DNA from 4 places in the Collimonas sp. GW821-FHT07E08 genome. Region 2 is predicted to be linked to each of the others. Evidence: predicted binding sites of a transcription regulator. Region 2 holds the regulator's gene; each other region holds the start of a gene.
The links. The regulator LexA, encoded in region 2, represses DNA repair genes until DNA is damaged. The targets are predictions, from matches to a motif close to ACTGTATNNNNATACAGT.
Positions count from the first base shown of each region.

Region 1: the regulator LexA is predicted to act here: its motif matches at 1,976-1,993, upstream of recA (recombinase RecA).
Region 3: the regulator LexA is predicted to act here: its motif matches at 2,032-2,049, upstream of AC07RZ_RS20035 (VRR-NUC domain-containing protein).
Region 4: the regulator LexA is predicted to act here: its motif matches at 1,471-1,488, upstream of imuA (translesion DNA synthesis-associated protein ImuA).

Region 1 covers NZ_JBWKQR010000008.1:210,527-213,975, reverse strand. Annotated here, with positions in the region: gene recX (recombination regulator RecX) at 217-675, opposite strand; gene recA (recombinase RecA) at 806-1,915, opposite strand; gene ggt (gamma-glutamyltransferase) at 2,353-3,449, shown strand, end outside.
Region 2 covers NZ_JBWKQR010000003.1:283,991-287,439, forward strand. Annotated here, with positions in the region: gene AC07RZ_RS05750 (inositol monophosphatase family protein) at 1-206, opposite strand, end outside; gene AC07RZ_RS05755 (RNA methyltransferase) at 359-1,135, shown strand; gene lexA (transcriptional repressor LexA) at 1,136-1,786, opposite strand; gene rpsF (30S ribosomal protein S6) at 2,102-2,470, shown strand; gene priB (primosomal replication protein N) at 2,520-2,882, shown strand; gene rpsR (30S ribosomal protein S18) at 2,869-3,153, shown strand; gene rplI (50S ribosomal protein L9) at 3,180-3,449, shown strand, end outside.
Region 3 covers NZ_JBWKQR010000017.1:12,066-15,514, reverse strand. Annotated here, with positions in the region: gene AC07RZ_RS20040 (ATP-dependent DNA helicase) at 1-355, opposite strand, end outside; gene AC07RZ_RS20035 (VRR-NUC domain-containing protein) at 334-1,971, opposite strand; gene AC07RZ_RS20030 (hypothetical protein) at 2,293-2,589, opposite strand; gene AC07RZ_RS20025 (hypothetical protein) at 2,846-3,157, opposite strand; gene AC07RZ_RS20020 (GFA family protein) at 3,426-3,449, shown strand, end outside.
Region 4 covers NZ_JBWKQR010000003.1:116,579-120,027, forward strand. Annotated here, with positions in the region: gene AC07RZ_RS05015 (Y-family DNA polymerase) at 1-729, opposite strand, end outside; gene imuA (translesion DNA synthesis-associated protein ImuA) at 662-1,435, opposite strand; gene AC07RZ_RS05025 (amino acid ABC transporter permease) at 1,564-2,271, opposite strand; gene AC07RZ_RS05030 (amino acid ABC transporter permease) at 2,274-3,026, opposite strand; gene AC07RZ_RS05035 (ABC transporter substrate-binding protein) at 3,110-3,449, opposite strand, start outside.

The sequences.
Region 1 (3,449 bases), on a different contig from region 2:
CACAGTTTCTATGGTAACTGCCGCTCCTGCGGTTTGCAAAAAACCCCAAAAGTGTAGCACAGCTTACGCACCTTAGCGATTTAGATCGACAATTGCAAAACAGCCATCGAAAGCCCCCGGGGCGGGGGCCATCGCTAAAAATCGGAATGAAAACGATGGTTTGGAGACCGCAGTTTGCCCAGGTTTCGGGGGATCGAAGTTGCCTGCTTCCTTGCCTCAATAATCCTCATCGTCATCGCCGCCCTTCACCGCGGCCTGGATTGCGCGATGAGAAAATCCGCGTTGCAGCAAGAACCGCATTTGCTTGGCGCGCTCGGCGGCATCGGCCGCCGGCTGGTTGAATTTCTTGCGCCAGACTTCACGCGCGCGGGCGACTTCGCCGCTGGCCAGGCCGGCCTTGATGTCCACCAGCGCTTCGGCATCGATGCCGTGGCTTTGCAGCTCCGAAAGGATGCGGCTGTTGCCGAAACGATGGGCGCGGCGGTGGATCAGCGATTCGGAAAAACGCGCCTGCGACAGCAGTTTTGCGGCTTCCAACGTATCCAGCAAAGCTTCGATATCGTCGCCTTCCTGTGCATAACGCGCCAGCTTGCGCGCCAGCTCCAGGCGGCTGTGTTCGCGCGCCGACAGATAGCGCAGCGCCCTGGCCTTGAGGCTGATCTGCAGTTTTGCCATGGCAGCTTCCTGTAATCCAAACCAAATGCATGTCTGAAACAAAAACGCCCTTCAACAATCCGTTTGACGGATATGTATGAAAGGCGTTTGCCGAACCGGGCCGGCTTATATCGCTATACAGCGATGGCTATCAGACCGGCTCTTCTGCCTTGGCGGCAGCCTTGCTTGCCTTGGCTGCGGCTTTTTCGGCCGCCTTGTCGCTGCTGTCAGACTTGATCTCGCCCAGCAGCGGCACGCCCAGTGAAGCGCGCACCTTGTTCTCGATCTCACGCGCCAGCTCTGGCCGTTCTTTCAGGTAGGTGCGGGCATTGTCCTTGCCTTGGCCGATGCGTTCGCCGTTGTAGCTGTACCAGGCGCCCGACTTCTCGACGATCTTGGCGTCGGAGCCGAGATCGAGGATTTCACCTTCGCGCGATGTGCCTTCGCCATACAGGATATCGAAATGCGCTTCCTTGAACGGCGGCGCGATCTTGTTCTTGACGACCTTGACCTTGGTTTCGTTGCCGATCACTTCATCGCCCGACTTGATCGAGCCGGTGCGGCGGATGTCCAGGCGCACCGAAGCGTAGAATTTCAGGGCGTTGCCGCCGGTGGTGGTTTCCGGATTGCCGAACATGACGCCGATCTTCATGCGGATCTGGTTGATGAAGATCACCAGCGTGTTGGTGCGGTTGATGCTGCCGGTCAGCTTGCGCAGCGCTTGCGACATCAGGCGCGCCTGCAGGCCGGGCAGGGAATCGCCCATGTCGCCTTCGATTTCGGCGCGCGGCGTCAGTGCAGCCACCGAGTCGACCACGATCAGGTCGACGCCGCCCGAGCGCACCAGCGCATCGGTGATTTCCAGCGCCTGTTCGCCGGTGTCCGGCTGCGAGATCAGCAGTTCGGACAGGTTGATGCCCAGCTTCTGCGCATAGCCGACGTCCAGCGCATGTTCCGCATCGATGAACGCGCAGGTGCCGCCCAGCTTTTGCATTTCGGCGATGGTCTGCAGCGTCAGTGTGGTTTTACCGGACGATTCCGGGCCGTAGATCTCGACCACCCGGCCGCGCGGCAAACCGCCGACGCCCAGCGCGATATCCAGGCCGAGCGAACCGGTCGAGACAACCTGCACTTCTTCGACCACGGCGCCGTCTTCCATGCGCATGACCGAACCCTTGCCGAACTGTTTCTCGATCTGCGCCAAGGCCGCGGCAAGGGCCTTGCTTTTATCCGGATTGGGTGCGGATTTTTTATCGTCCATGGTTGTTCTTTCGGCAAAAATGGTGAGTAATTCGGGACCTGATCTGAAACTCCAGGTAGTACTGTATAAAAAAACAGTGATTTATGCAAGCACTGTCGCATGTTTTTTGAAAACCTGGTGCATATTGTATGTGCAGATATCGCCGCCAGGGATGCAAACCGCCCAAAATTCACCGGCTGGAATCACGCTTTAGGTGCGAACTTATCGCAAACTTTGTTGTGGCGGCCCGGATGCATCGGGCGCATTTTATGCTTATTGCGCATATCGTCATCCGGAAAAGTAAAAAGCATGCCGGATGCGCAAGAGGATGCAATAATCGTGACGCACATTTCCGTGCCGGCAGCCGCTCCGCCGCCGGACCATGCATCATATTTCGAGGTAAGGGCAAGCGGTTTGCCCACTAATAATAGGGAGAAGGTATGCGTATTACATATTGGATGAAACCGTTGGCGGCCTCGGCGCTGCTGCTGGGCCTGCTAGGCTCGGCGCAGGCAGCCTCCGCGCCTGCGGTCGAAGCGAAGAACGGCATGGTGGTGACGTCCCAGCACCTGGCTTCACAGGTCGGCGTCGATATCCTGAAGATGGGCGGCAATGCGATCGATGCGGCGGTAGCGGTCGGTTATGCGCAAGCGGTGGTCAACCCTTGCTGCGGCAATATCGGCGGCGGCGGCTTCATGACCATCCACCTGGCCGACGGCCGCGACACCTTCATCAACTTCCGTGAAACCGCGCCGGCCGCGGCCAGCGCCAACATGTACCTGGACGCCAACGGCAAGGCGATCACCAACGCCAGCCTGTTCGGCTACCTGGCGGCAGGCGTGCCGGGCACCGTGCTCGGCCTCGACACCGCGCAGCGCCAATACGGCAAGCTGACCCGCGCCCAGGTGATGCAGCCGGCGATCAAGCTGGCGCGCGACGGTTATATCCTGAACCGCGGCGACACCGACATCCTCGATACCACCATCGCCCAGTTCAAGAAAGACCCGGAAGCAGCGCGCCTGTTCCTGCGCCGCGACGGCACGCCGTTGCAGCCGGGCGACCGCCTGGTGCAAAAGGACCTGGCCAAGACGCTGGAAGCGATCTCGCGCAACGGCCCCGACGCTTTCTATAAAGGCGCGATCCCGGCCGCGGTGGAACGTGCATCCAAGGCTGGCGGCGGTATCATCACCGCGGCCGACTTTGCCAGCTACAAGATCAGCGAAAGCGCGCCGCTGTCGTGCACTTACCGCGGCTACGTGTTCGTCTCCGCGCCGCCGCCCAGCTCGGGCGGCGCCACCATGTGCCAGATCCTCAACATTCTCGAGGGTTACGACATGAAGGCGCTCGGTTTCCATTCGGCCTCGGCGGTGCACTACATGACCGAAGCAATGCGCCATTCCTACATGGACCGCAATACCTTCCTCGGCGACCCGGCCTTCGTCAAGAATCCGCTCGACCGTTTGCTGAGCAAGGAATATGCGGCATCCATCCGCGCGAAAATCGCGGCCGACAAAGCCACGCCATCGGTGGAAGTACAGCCGGGCATGGCGCCGCA
Region 2 (3,449 bases):
GATTCCTCGGCCAGGATGGCGTGGTCCGGGTAGGCATTCTTCAGTACATCAATGATCGCCGCTTCCGCAGCCTGGTCGACTTCGGTGACAAAGTCGTTATGCTGCTTTTTGGTGACTTTCAGCAAATCGAGGTCGAAAGAGGCGCGCGAGATAACCTTGGCGCCATTGCGGGCGGCCTTGATGGCCGTATTGAGCATTGGATGCATGATAGTGTTCCGTTAAAATGGCGGCACTGTGCCAACCGGGAACAGAACCACCTATATGATGAATAATAATGAACGATGCGGATGTTTCAGTGAATATTTCGAAAAATAAGCAACTTTTAGTCGAAGAAATCCGCGTAATGGCGCTATTTTAAATGAACCCGGCAAAAATCAACACGTCTCTTTTCAATCGGCTGCGCTTTGTGCTGGTCGAAACCAGCAGTCCCGGCAATGTCGGTGCTGCTGCACGCGCTATCAAAACCATGGGGTTTTCCGAGCTGGTCCTGGTCAACCCGCGTTTCCCCGACGTGTTGCAGCGTGAGGAAGCGGTCGCGTTTGCCAGCGGCGCGCAGGATGTCCTGGCGGCGGCGCGGATTGTCGACAGCCTGGAGCAGGCCCTGGAAGGCTGCAACTTCGCTGCCGCCCTGAGTGCCCGCTTGCGAGAATTTTCCCCGCCCTTGATGGCGCCGCGCGCCTTGGCGGCACAGCTGGCCGGCGATGCCAGCCTGAATGCGGCCGTCATCTTCGGCAGCGAACGTTACGGGCTGCCTAACGAGATTGTCGAAAAATGCAATGTGTTGCTGAATATCCCGGCCAATCCCGAGTATTCATCGCTGAACCTGGCGCAGGCAGTGCAGGTGCTGGCGTATGAATGCCGGGTTGCAGCCAGTGAAGATGTGTCGCCGGCAAGCAGCGGAGAGATCGGTTTCCAGGGCAACGCCGCCAGCCTGACCGACATCGACGGCATGTTCGCCCATCTTGAACAAGCCTTGATAGAGATCGAATTCCTTGATCCGGCCAGCCCGAAAAAGCTGATGCCGCGCTTGAAGCGGCTGTTCTCGCGCACCCAGCTGGAAACCGAGGAGGTCAATATTTTGCGCGGCATCGCCAGCCAGATACTGACCAAACGGCGTCGCCTTGATCGTTCCTGATTAATTCCAGCTGCGCAATAGTCCGACCGCCAGGCCCTCCAGGGCGAAATCCTCTTGGCTGGATGTCACGATGATCGGCTCGAAATCAGGATTTTCCGGCAGCAGCTGGATAGTGGAGCCGGTTTTCTGGTAACGCTTGACGGTGACGTCGTCGCCCAGGCGGGCCACCACGATCTGGCCATTCCTGGCGCTGTCGGCTTTCTTGACCGCGAGCAGGTCGCCGTCCAGGATGCCGGCGTCGCGCATCGACATCCCGCGCACCTTCAGCAGGTAATCCGGTTTGGCGCTGAACAGGGCAGGGTCGACGTTGTAGCTGGCCTGGATATGTTCTTGCGCCAGGATCGGCGAGCCCGCCGCGACCCGTCCGACCAGCGGCAGGCTGAGCTGCATCAGGGCCGGGTGCGGCAAGGCCAGCTGCGTGCCCTGGCTGCGGCTGGCGCTTTCGGTCAGCCGGATTCCGCGCGAGGTGCCGGCCGAGATCACGATGGCGCCCTTGCGCGCCAGCGCCTGCAGATGTTCTTCTGCCGCATTGGCTGAGCGGAAGCCGAGTTCCGTTGCTATTTCGGCGCGCGTCGGCGGGAAGCCGGTGTTTTCGATGGCGTCCTTGATCAGATCGAGGATTTGCTGCTGACGTGCGGTCAATTTGATCATGGCGTATTTTGGTGTAAAAAAATGGTGTGGGAGTGCTTGGAAAAGCGGTAAAAAAACAGTAAAGGCAGCGCTGGCGCGCCCAACCTATGCTGTGCATAACAACAGTCTGTATTTTTGTACAGTATTTGTGCAAATGCAAGACAATTTGATGCGATTTGACCACTCTTTAGCTATTTACTTACATCCCGGCCAGGGCCAGGGTCTGAAATCATTGAGTTTTGTTGCAATTGCTAGTACTATTGCTGGTTTTCCTCTTCCCACACTCGTCTTGACGCCGAGGTGGGCGATTTTTCAATCCGTCCAAAAGGAGCTTACATGCGTCATTATGAAATCGTATTTATCGTCCATCCAGATCAAAGCGAGCAAGTGCCTGCGATGATCGAGCGCTACAAAGGCATCGTCACTACACGTGGCGGCACTGTGCATCGCGTGGAAGACTGGGGCCGCCGCCAACTGGCATACCTGATCCAGAAACTGGCTAAAGCACATTACGTCTGCCTCAACATCGAGTGCGACAGCGAAACCCTGGCTGAAATCGAAACCGGCTTCAAGTTCAATGATGCAGTGCTGCGTCATCTGACCGTCAAGCTGAAGAAGGCCGAAACCGGTCCTTCGCCAATGATGAAGGCTGTGCAGAAGGAAGATGCTGCCAAGAGCCATCGCACCGAAGCGCCGGCAGCCTGATATCAGCCGCCTACCAGCATTCATTACGTAGCCGACGAGTTCATCAGGAGTGGATCAACCCAATAATGTGTTTCAACTGGTTGCCGTAGTCGCCGAACGTGAAGTCATACGTTATACACCGGCAGGCATCCCGATCGTATCTGCGATATTGCAGCACCGCTCGGAACCGATTGAAGCAGGCATCAAGCGCTTGATCGAATTCGAAATTGCCGCGCTAGCCGTCGGCGAGATTTCGGGAAGGTTCAGCAAGGCGCAATTGGGCGAGACATTCTGGTTTACGGGATTCATGGCACGCAAGAGCCGCAACGGTAGAAGCCTGGTATTTCACATCACGGATTTCGCTGCAACCGAAATTGCAGATGAATCAATTAGTCAAAATTTAGATACAGGAGCCAAAAATGGCATTCGGTAAAAAGTTCGATAAAAGCAAACTGAAAAACAAGCGTCAACAACAAAACCCGCTGTTCAAGCGCAAGAAATTCTGCCGTTTCACCGCTGCACACGTTGCCAGCGTTGACTACAAAGATATCGACACGCTGAAGGATTTTGTTCAGGAAAACGGCAAGATCATGCCAGCACGTCTGACCGGCACCAAGGCAATCTACCAACGTCAAGTGGACACCGCGATCAAGCGCGCGCGTTTCCTGGCGCTGCTGCCGTACACCGATCTGCACAACGCTTAATTGACGACTTGAAATAGGAGAAAAACATGCAAGTCATTCTGTTGGAAAAAGTCGTTAATCTCGGCAATCTGGGTGAAGTTGTTCGCGTCAAGGACGGTTACGCACGTAACTTCCTGATTCCGCAACGTATGGCACGTCGTGCTACAACTACTGCCATCGCTGAATTCGAAGCGAAGCGCGCCGACCTGGAAAAAGCTGCCGCCGCCAAGCTGGCTGCCGCTCAAGTCCAGGGCGAAAAACTGAACGGCCTGACCGTGCAGATTTCGCAAAAATCGGGTGTTGACGGCCGTCTGTTC
Region 3 (3,449 bases), on a different contig from region 2:
ACAGCAAGTGGCCGTAGATCCGCAGCTGCGCCCAGTGCAGATGGCGGTGGTTGTCCGGCATGCGCTCCAGGCTGCCGCGGAAGGTCTTGATTTCTTCCAGCCGGTTCAAGGCCGGATCGTAGCCGTCGGCGCGGCCGCGCACCAGCAACGGCCCGTAGCGGCCGCTCAGGCTGACTTCCTTTTCATAGGCGGCATCGCGGCGCGACGCCACCGCGGCGTGGCCGGCGATGCCTTCCAGCGCGGTCGGCGCCGGCGTGAAGCGCAGGTCAAGGTCGCCCTGCTTGGCCGTGAACTCGCACAGGGCGCGGACGGCGATTACGTATGCGGCCTGGTTCACGCGCACTCCCCGGCCCATTGCACGTAACAGACGGCGACCGGGATGCCGTGTTCGGCAAAATAGTGCAGCCAGCGGATCTGGTTGTCTTGCAGGCGGTCGCCCGGCCCTTTGACTTCGATCATCTGGCAGCGTTTTTCCGCCGGCCAGAACTGGATCAGGTCCGGCAAGCCGGAACGGTTGGTCTTGATGTCCTGCAGGATGCGCTCGAAACATTTCCGCAGGTGCAACGGCGGCAGGCAATCCAGCGCCATTGCCAGCAGCGCTTCGTCGATGGCATCCCAGAACACGAACGGCGACTGGATGCCGGCCTTGGCGTGGAAATTGCGCCTGATAGCCTGCTTATAGCCGCCGCTGTCGAACAGGGCGAAACCGGCCTCGAACAGCGCAGCACGGCGTTGCTGGAAATCGGCGCTGTGCAGGTCCGCGGGGCCGCTCTGGAACGGATGGAAGAACGCGCCCGGCAGCGGTGCAAAGATGGCATCCCAGAACAGCAGGCCGAACAGTGAATTGATCAGCGTGTTTTCGACGTAGACGACGGGCGCATCGGGGCGCGACAGATGGCTGGCAAGCACGGTTTCGACCGGGATGCCGGGCTCGGCCCGCGGCAACGCCATATCCTGGCGGACGATAGCCGCGGCAGCGGCCTGCGGCATCTTGCCGTGGCCCAGCTGCCGCCGCAAACGCGGCATGACGCGCAGCAGCTGCTGTTTTTCAGCTTCGCTTTCCGGCTGCCGCTCGGCCTGCTGCGCCAGTGCGAAAGCCGCATCGGGCTGGCCGCAGCGTTCCAGCACCCGGATCGCACGCAGGCGCGCCCCCGGCCAAGCACATTCAGCATAAAGCCGTAGCGCGGCCGGCAGTTCTGCGCTGCGTTCGTAGTGCTGGGCGACCTGGAACAGCAGCTTGCTGCGGCGCTGTTCCAGCCAGTCGTTCGGATAAGGCACCTCGGGAACGTCAGCCAGTACGGCTGCCGGCGCTTCGCCGTTACGGAACCGTTCGCGGCAGGCGTGCAGGTGCAGGTAATCGTCGATGTCTTGCCTGCTGCTGAAACCTTGCGCAAGCGACAAATCGACCTGTTCGTACCTGAAAATCCCCAGTTCCGACAGCACGAACTCCGACCAGTCCTGGCGCAGGTTGCCGAAGAACATCAGCCGCAGCCGGTCGCACAAAGGTGCGATGCGCAACTGCAACAGCTGCTCATCGATGCCCCAGCCGGCGAGCGTGCGCACCGTGTCGCCATGTTCGCCGCGCAGGATTTCCAGCTGCCCTGCCTTGCGCGCACTGCGCGGCAGCAACGGGAATACTTCCGCGAGCTCGGTTTTCGTCAGCAGGCCGCACAGTTGTCCGATATCGATGGCCGGCTCTCCGTCCAGCCAGCCGGCGGCGACCAGGGGCACTGCGGCGCTGCGCGGGCAGCCGATTTCGTCGTAACGCAGCCGGCCCAGGCGAAACAGCTCGCCCTTGCGCATCACCATCCGCACCAGCAGTGCGCGCGAGGCCAGCGGCAATGCTTCGAAACCATCGGCGAAAGCCTGCTCCTCGCCATCCAGCAGATGCCGATAGCGGGCGCGCACCGATGCCACCACGGCAAGGAAATTGTCGAGATAATAAAAACGGTTTTCCAGCACTCTGATCATGTTGCGGGCGCCGCAGCTCTGCGCATTGCGAAGAGCGCCAGGCAAAATTGAAGATGATTGACTGTATGGATATACAGTTACACTGCAGTATATATCAACCCTGAAGAATTGCCGCCTTCGGCCAGGCGGAAGCCGCGATCCAAACTTGTGCGTCCTCTAAAAACCGTCATTCCCGCGAACGCGGGAATCCAAGTTAATGACTTGGCACGCATCGCAAAATGGATTCCCGCGTTCGCGGGAATGACGTGTGCGCACAAGTTTGAGTCGCCCCCCAGGGGGAAGCCGCGCTTCGCCGCAAATTCGATGTTCCCGCGTGAAATGCTAGCGGTCGTCATCATCGTCGTCAGATATATCTTCGATGCTGACGATCTCGCCGCCGCGCTCGACGATCTCGCGGTGACAGGCTGCCAGCAGCGCATCGAAATCCGCGTCCTCCATTTCACCCTCCAGGTCCTCCTGTGCCGGGCCGCCATCGTCATCGTCGATCTCGGTCTGTTCAAATTTCGGGCTGGTCCCGATATACGAGGCGCTGTATGGACCGCCTTCATCCGTTTCCGTGACCACCAGCGTGAAAAGCGCATTGTCGGTTTCAATGATGTAGGTACTGACTGGCCTCATGAAAATCTCCTTGTCTATCCAGGCGATGAATGGACTGCCCTCGCAAAACGGCGGCGTGCGCCGACCGGCCCGGTACTGCTGCGCCAGGCCTTGACAGTGTCATTGGGAGTGAGACGGATCGGAGCTTAAATAATTCTCCATCAGGAGCGATTCCGCAAGTTTTTTTGCGGGCAGGGCCACGCCTGCCGGCGCCGGCTGCTGTCAAATAATCATTGCTGATGGAAGGTAATACTGTTTTCGGACGGCGGCCGGATTGTCAACGGCTGGCTCCCCAGTCTCTGCGGGGGCGTTCGTCGATGACGGAAATATCCTGGATGCCGAGTATCTCGCCCCCGCGTTCCGCGATCTGGCGGTGGCAAGTCGCGATGAGCGCGTCAAAATCGACGTCTGTCGCTTCGCCGTCAAGGTCTTTCTGCCCCAGCCCGGGATTATCCACCCAGGGCAGCTCGACTTTTTGCCGGGTCCCGACATACGTCGCCTTATAAGAGCCGCCATCGCCGGCTTCGGTGATGACTAGCGTAAACAACGCATTCGTTGTTTCAATCATGTAAGTACGGTCCAGCGCCATGACAATTTCCTTGATCCGTCAGCCTTGAGTCGGGTTAACTTAAGTTCGTTTAACTATACCGCCATCGACGTTCACGCGCTCGAGTCCAGGCTACTGTCCGGCCGGCGAGGCCGGCGCCAGCAGCCGCTCGGGCGGCGAGATCTGCGATGAGGGGGATGAAAGAAGGAAGCATGATGCGCTTCAACAGCTGCCCTGTATGTTCGGTGCTTAACACATCCTGGATGCCGGGATCGGCGATACTGGCGGCAGCGACAACGAGGAGAGAACCATGAAGCTCAAGGGATCCTGCCAT
Region 4 (3,449 bases), 170 kb from region 2:
GTCCGGCAGCTCCAGCCAGGCGCTGAATGCCTGCGGCGGCTGCACCCATTCGAAAATTTCGGGTGCGCTGCCGTAGGCGCGGTCCAGGGTGTCCAGGATGTGCTTGTCGCTGCGCCGCTGCAGCCCGGCGCGCGGCAGCTTGCGCAAGTCGGCCAGGGTCTGGCAGCCGATGCCGGCCAGCCATTCCTGGTGGGCGCGCGCCGCCGGCAGGATCGCGAACGGCAATCGATCCAGCCGCCGCTGCAGGCTGGCCAGGCGCAGGCTGCGGCGTTGCATGCGGCGGCGATGGCGGGCCAGCAGCCACGCGCCCTGGGCGGTTGGCGCCATGCTGATGTGCGGCGTGAAACCCAGCGCCTGGATGCTGTCGCGGATGCGGCGGCACAGCGCCAGCCGGCCGCCGAAAGCGCTCAGGCTGGCGCTGATGTCGAGCAGCAGCGAATCTTCCTCGGCATGCGCTACTTCCGGCGTGTATTGCAGCAGGGCCAGCGCGATATCGTCGCGCGCGCCTTGTTCGCGCGCCGCATCGCGCTCGCATAACAAAGCCTGCGGCGCCAGCGCCAGCACGCCGCCGCGGCGCATGCCCGGGCGCACGCCGCTGGCCGCCGCGGCGGGCGTCATGGCCAGCACCTGGTCATGTTCCAGCACCGCCAGCATGCAGGGCTCAGACCAGCGCGGGCGCAATGTTTCCAGCGCCAGCAGCGGCAGGTGTATGCCTATCCAGAGTGTCATGGTCGGGTACGGCAAAAGAAGGTGGCGGAACGGCTGGAGCGGTGGCCGGGGCCACGGTTGCCGCCAGCGGCAGGTAAAACGCTTGTTCGTGTTGCGGCCCCTTGCGTTTGAGCAGCTGGATTTCGACCCCGTTGCGCGCCGGCCGCAATGTCAGCCGCAAAGGCGAGGGCGAGGATTCGTGGGCGGCGCTCAGCGGCCGCAGCAGCCACAGCAGGGTGTCGCTGGCCTGGGCCGCCAGGTGCAGGCGGCGCAAAGCCTCGCCCCGGACATGGGATTGCCATAGCAGCAGCGCGCCGCAGCTGCCGTTGCGCAATACCTGTTCCGCCGACCACAGCGCATCGGCGCTGCGCGCCGCCTTGATCCACAGCAGCTGTCCGCTGGCCAGGCCGGCGCCGTCCCAGGCCGCGATCTGCGGCAGATGCGGCGGCTGCAGCAAGACGATCCGGCGCTGGCTGGCGATGCGCATCAGCGCCGGCTGCAGCAGGCGCATTTCGCCGCAGCCGGCCTGTTGCAGCAGCAGCTCTATCAATGCCGAATGCGGCCAGCCGCCGTTCGGCAATTCACGGTCGAGGGATGGATGGCCGGAGGCGGTGACCACGCCCTGGTAGGAACCCATCTGGTCTGCGCGCCACAAGGCATGCGGCAAGGCTGCCACGACCGATTGGGCGGCGGCGGAAATGCTGGATGTACCGGTGGATATGAACATGGCAAGCTTTAAGACAAGACTGAGATTTATATTATACTGTATGTATATACAGTATAAATTCAATCCTGCTTTAGTCAATACGGTTATCTATCTGGCTTGCCAAATCAGTCAATAAGTTGGCAGTTGGATCAGCGCGCCTGATCCAACTGCCAGTTTTGGGCGGAACCGAAATGCGCCGCCACCCGGCCCGCAAGCAAGCCCAGTCCCGAACACAGCACAAAATAGATCAAGCCGATGAACATGAAGATCTCGGCCGGATAAATCATCACCCGGCTGTTGACCTGCGCCGCCACGAACGATAGTTCGCCGACGCCGACGATATAGGCCAGTGAACTGTCCTTGACCAGGGTTACCCATTGGTTGACGAAGGACGGCAGCATCATCTGCAGCGCCTGCGGCAGCACGATGTGGCGCAGCACCGCCATGCGCGTCATGCCCAGCGACAGGCCGGCATCCCATTGCCCGGCCTTGACGCCGCCGATGCCGGCATGCACCGAATGCGCCAGGTAGGCGCCGCCGATCAGCGCCAGGGCGCACATCACCGACAGCACGCCCGGCACGTTGATATGGAAAACAATCGGCAGCAGGAAGTAAGTCCAGAAGATCAGCATCAGCACCGGGATCGCCCGGAAGAAGCCGAGCACCATGGTCAGCAGCAGCTGCGGCCAGCCGCGCGCCAGCGACAAGGCGACGCCCAGCGCCAGCCCCAGCAATGCCGAGACCAGCGCCGAACCGACGCTGAGCAGCACGGTCAAGGCCGCGCCGCCCAGCGGGCCGTCGGGATAAGCGCCCCAGAGCAGGTAAGGCAGGTTGTCCGTCAATACGCTGAGCTGCATGCTCATCGCTGCGTACCGCCGGCAAGTCTTTGCCGGCGCTGGAGCAGCTGGCCGGCGGTTTCGATCAGCGCGATGGCGGCGATGTAAAACAAGGTCGCCACGCCAAAAGCCTGGAAGGTCTTGAAGGTTTGCGCTTCCACCTGGCGCGAAGTGTAAGACAGTTCAGCCAGGCCGATGGCCATGGTCAACGACGTGTTCTTGACGATGTTCATGTACTGGCCAAGTAAGGGCGGCAGCGCGATGCGTATTGCTTGCGGCAGGATCACGTAACGCAATCCCTGCCAGCGGTTCAAGCCAAGGGCGGCGGCCGCCAGCCGCTGTGCTTCGGCAACGCCGCGCATGCCGGCGCGGATTTCCTCGCTGACATAGGCAGCGGAATACAGGCTCAGGCCGAAGATTGCGCACAGCAGTTCGAACGATGGCCATGTCAGTGTCAGGTACGGTCCCAGCGCCACGCTGTGCACCGCATTGAGCCATTCCACCGAACCATCCGGCAGCAGGCTGGAGACGCCGAAATACCAGAAGAACAGCTGCACCAGCAGCGGCGTATTGCGGAAGACGGAAAGGAAGCCGCCGGCAGGCAGCAACAACCAGGGTTGCCGGCTCGAGCGTGCGGCTGCGACGACGACGCCCAGCAAGGTGGAAAGCACGGCAACCACGGCCGACAGCTGCAGCGTCATCCACAGGCCGTCGACCAGCCAGCCGAGATATTTGGGGGCCAGCATTTGCCCCAGGGCAGCTTGGAACTCAGTCATTTTCTACTTTGCGGCTACTCAACAAAAAAACACCGGCAGGCCCGAAGGCTTGCCGGTGCAAGACAGATGCACTCAGAAGTCGGTCAGTTCTGGCTCAGCCTGGTGTCGCCGATCTTGAACAGGCGCGGCAGCGGCGATTTGCTGCCGGGGCCGAACCATTTGTCGTAGATCTTGAGGGCGGTGCCGTTCTTTTCAAATTCGCGCAGGGTGTCGTTGAGCGTATTGACCAGGCGGGTCTCGCCCTTGGGCACGCCGACGCCTTCGTATTCCTCGGAAATGGCAAATGCCGGGATTTCATATTTTTCCTTGTCCGGGATATTCGCCAGCAGCGCGATCAGTTTCGAGCCGTCCTGGGTAATCGCCTGGACATTGCCGTTGCGCAGGGCGGCCAGGGCGAACGGGGTGTCGTCGTACAGGACTACC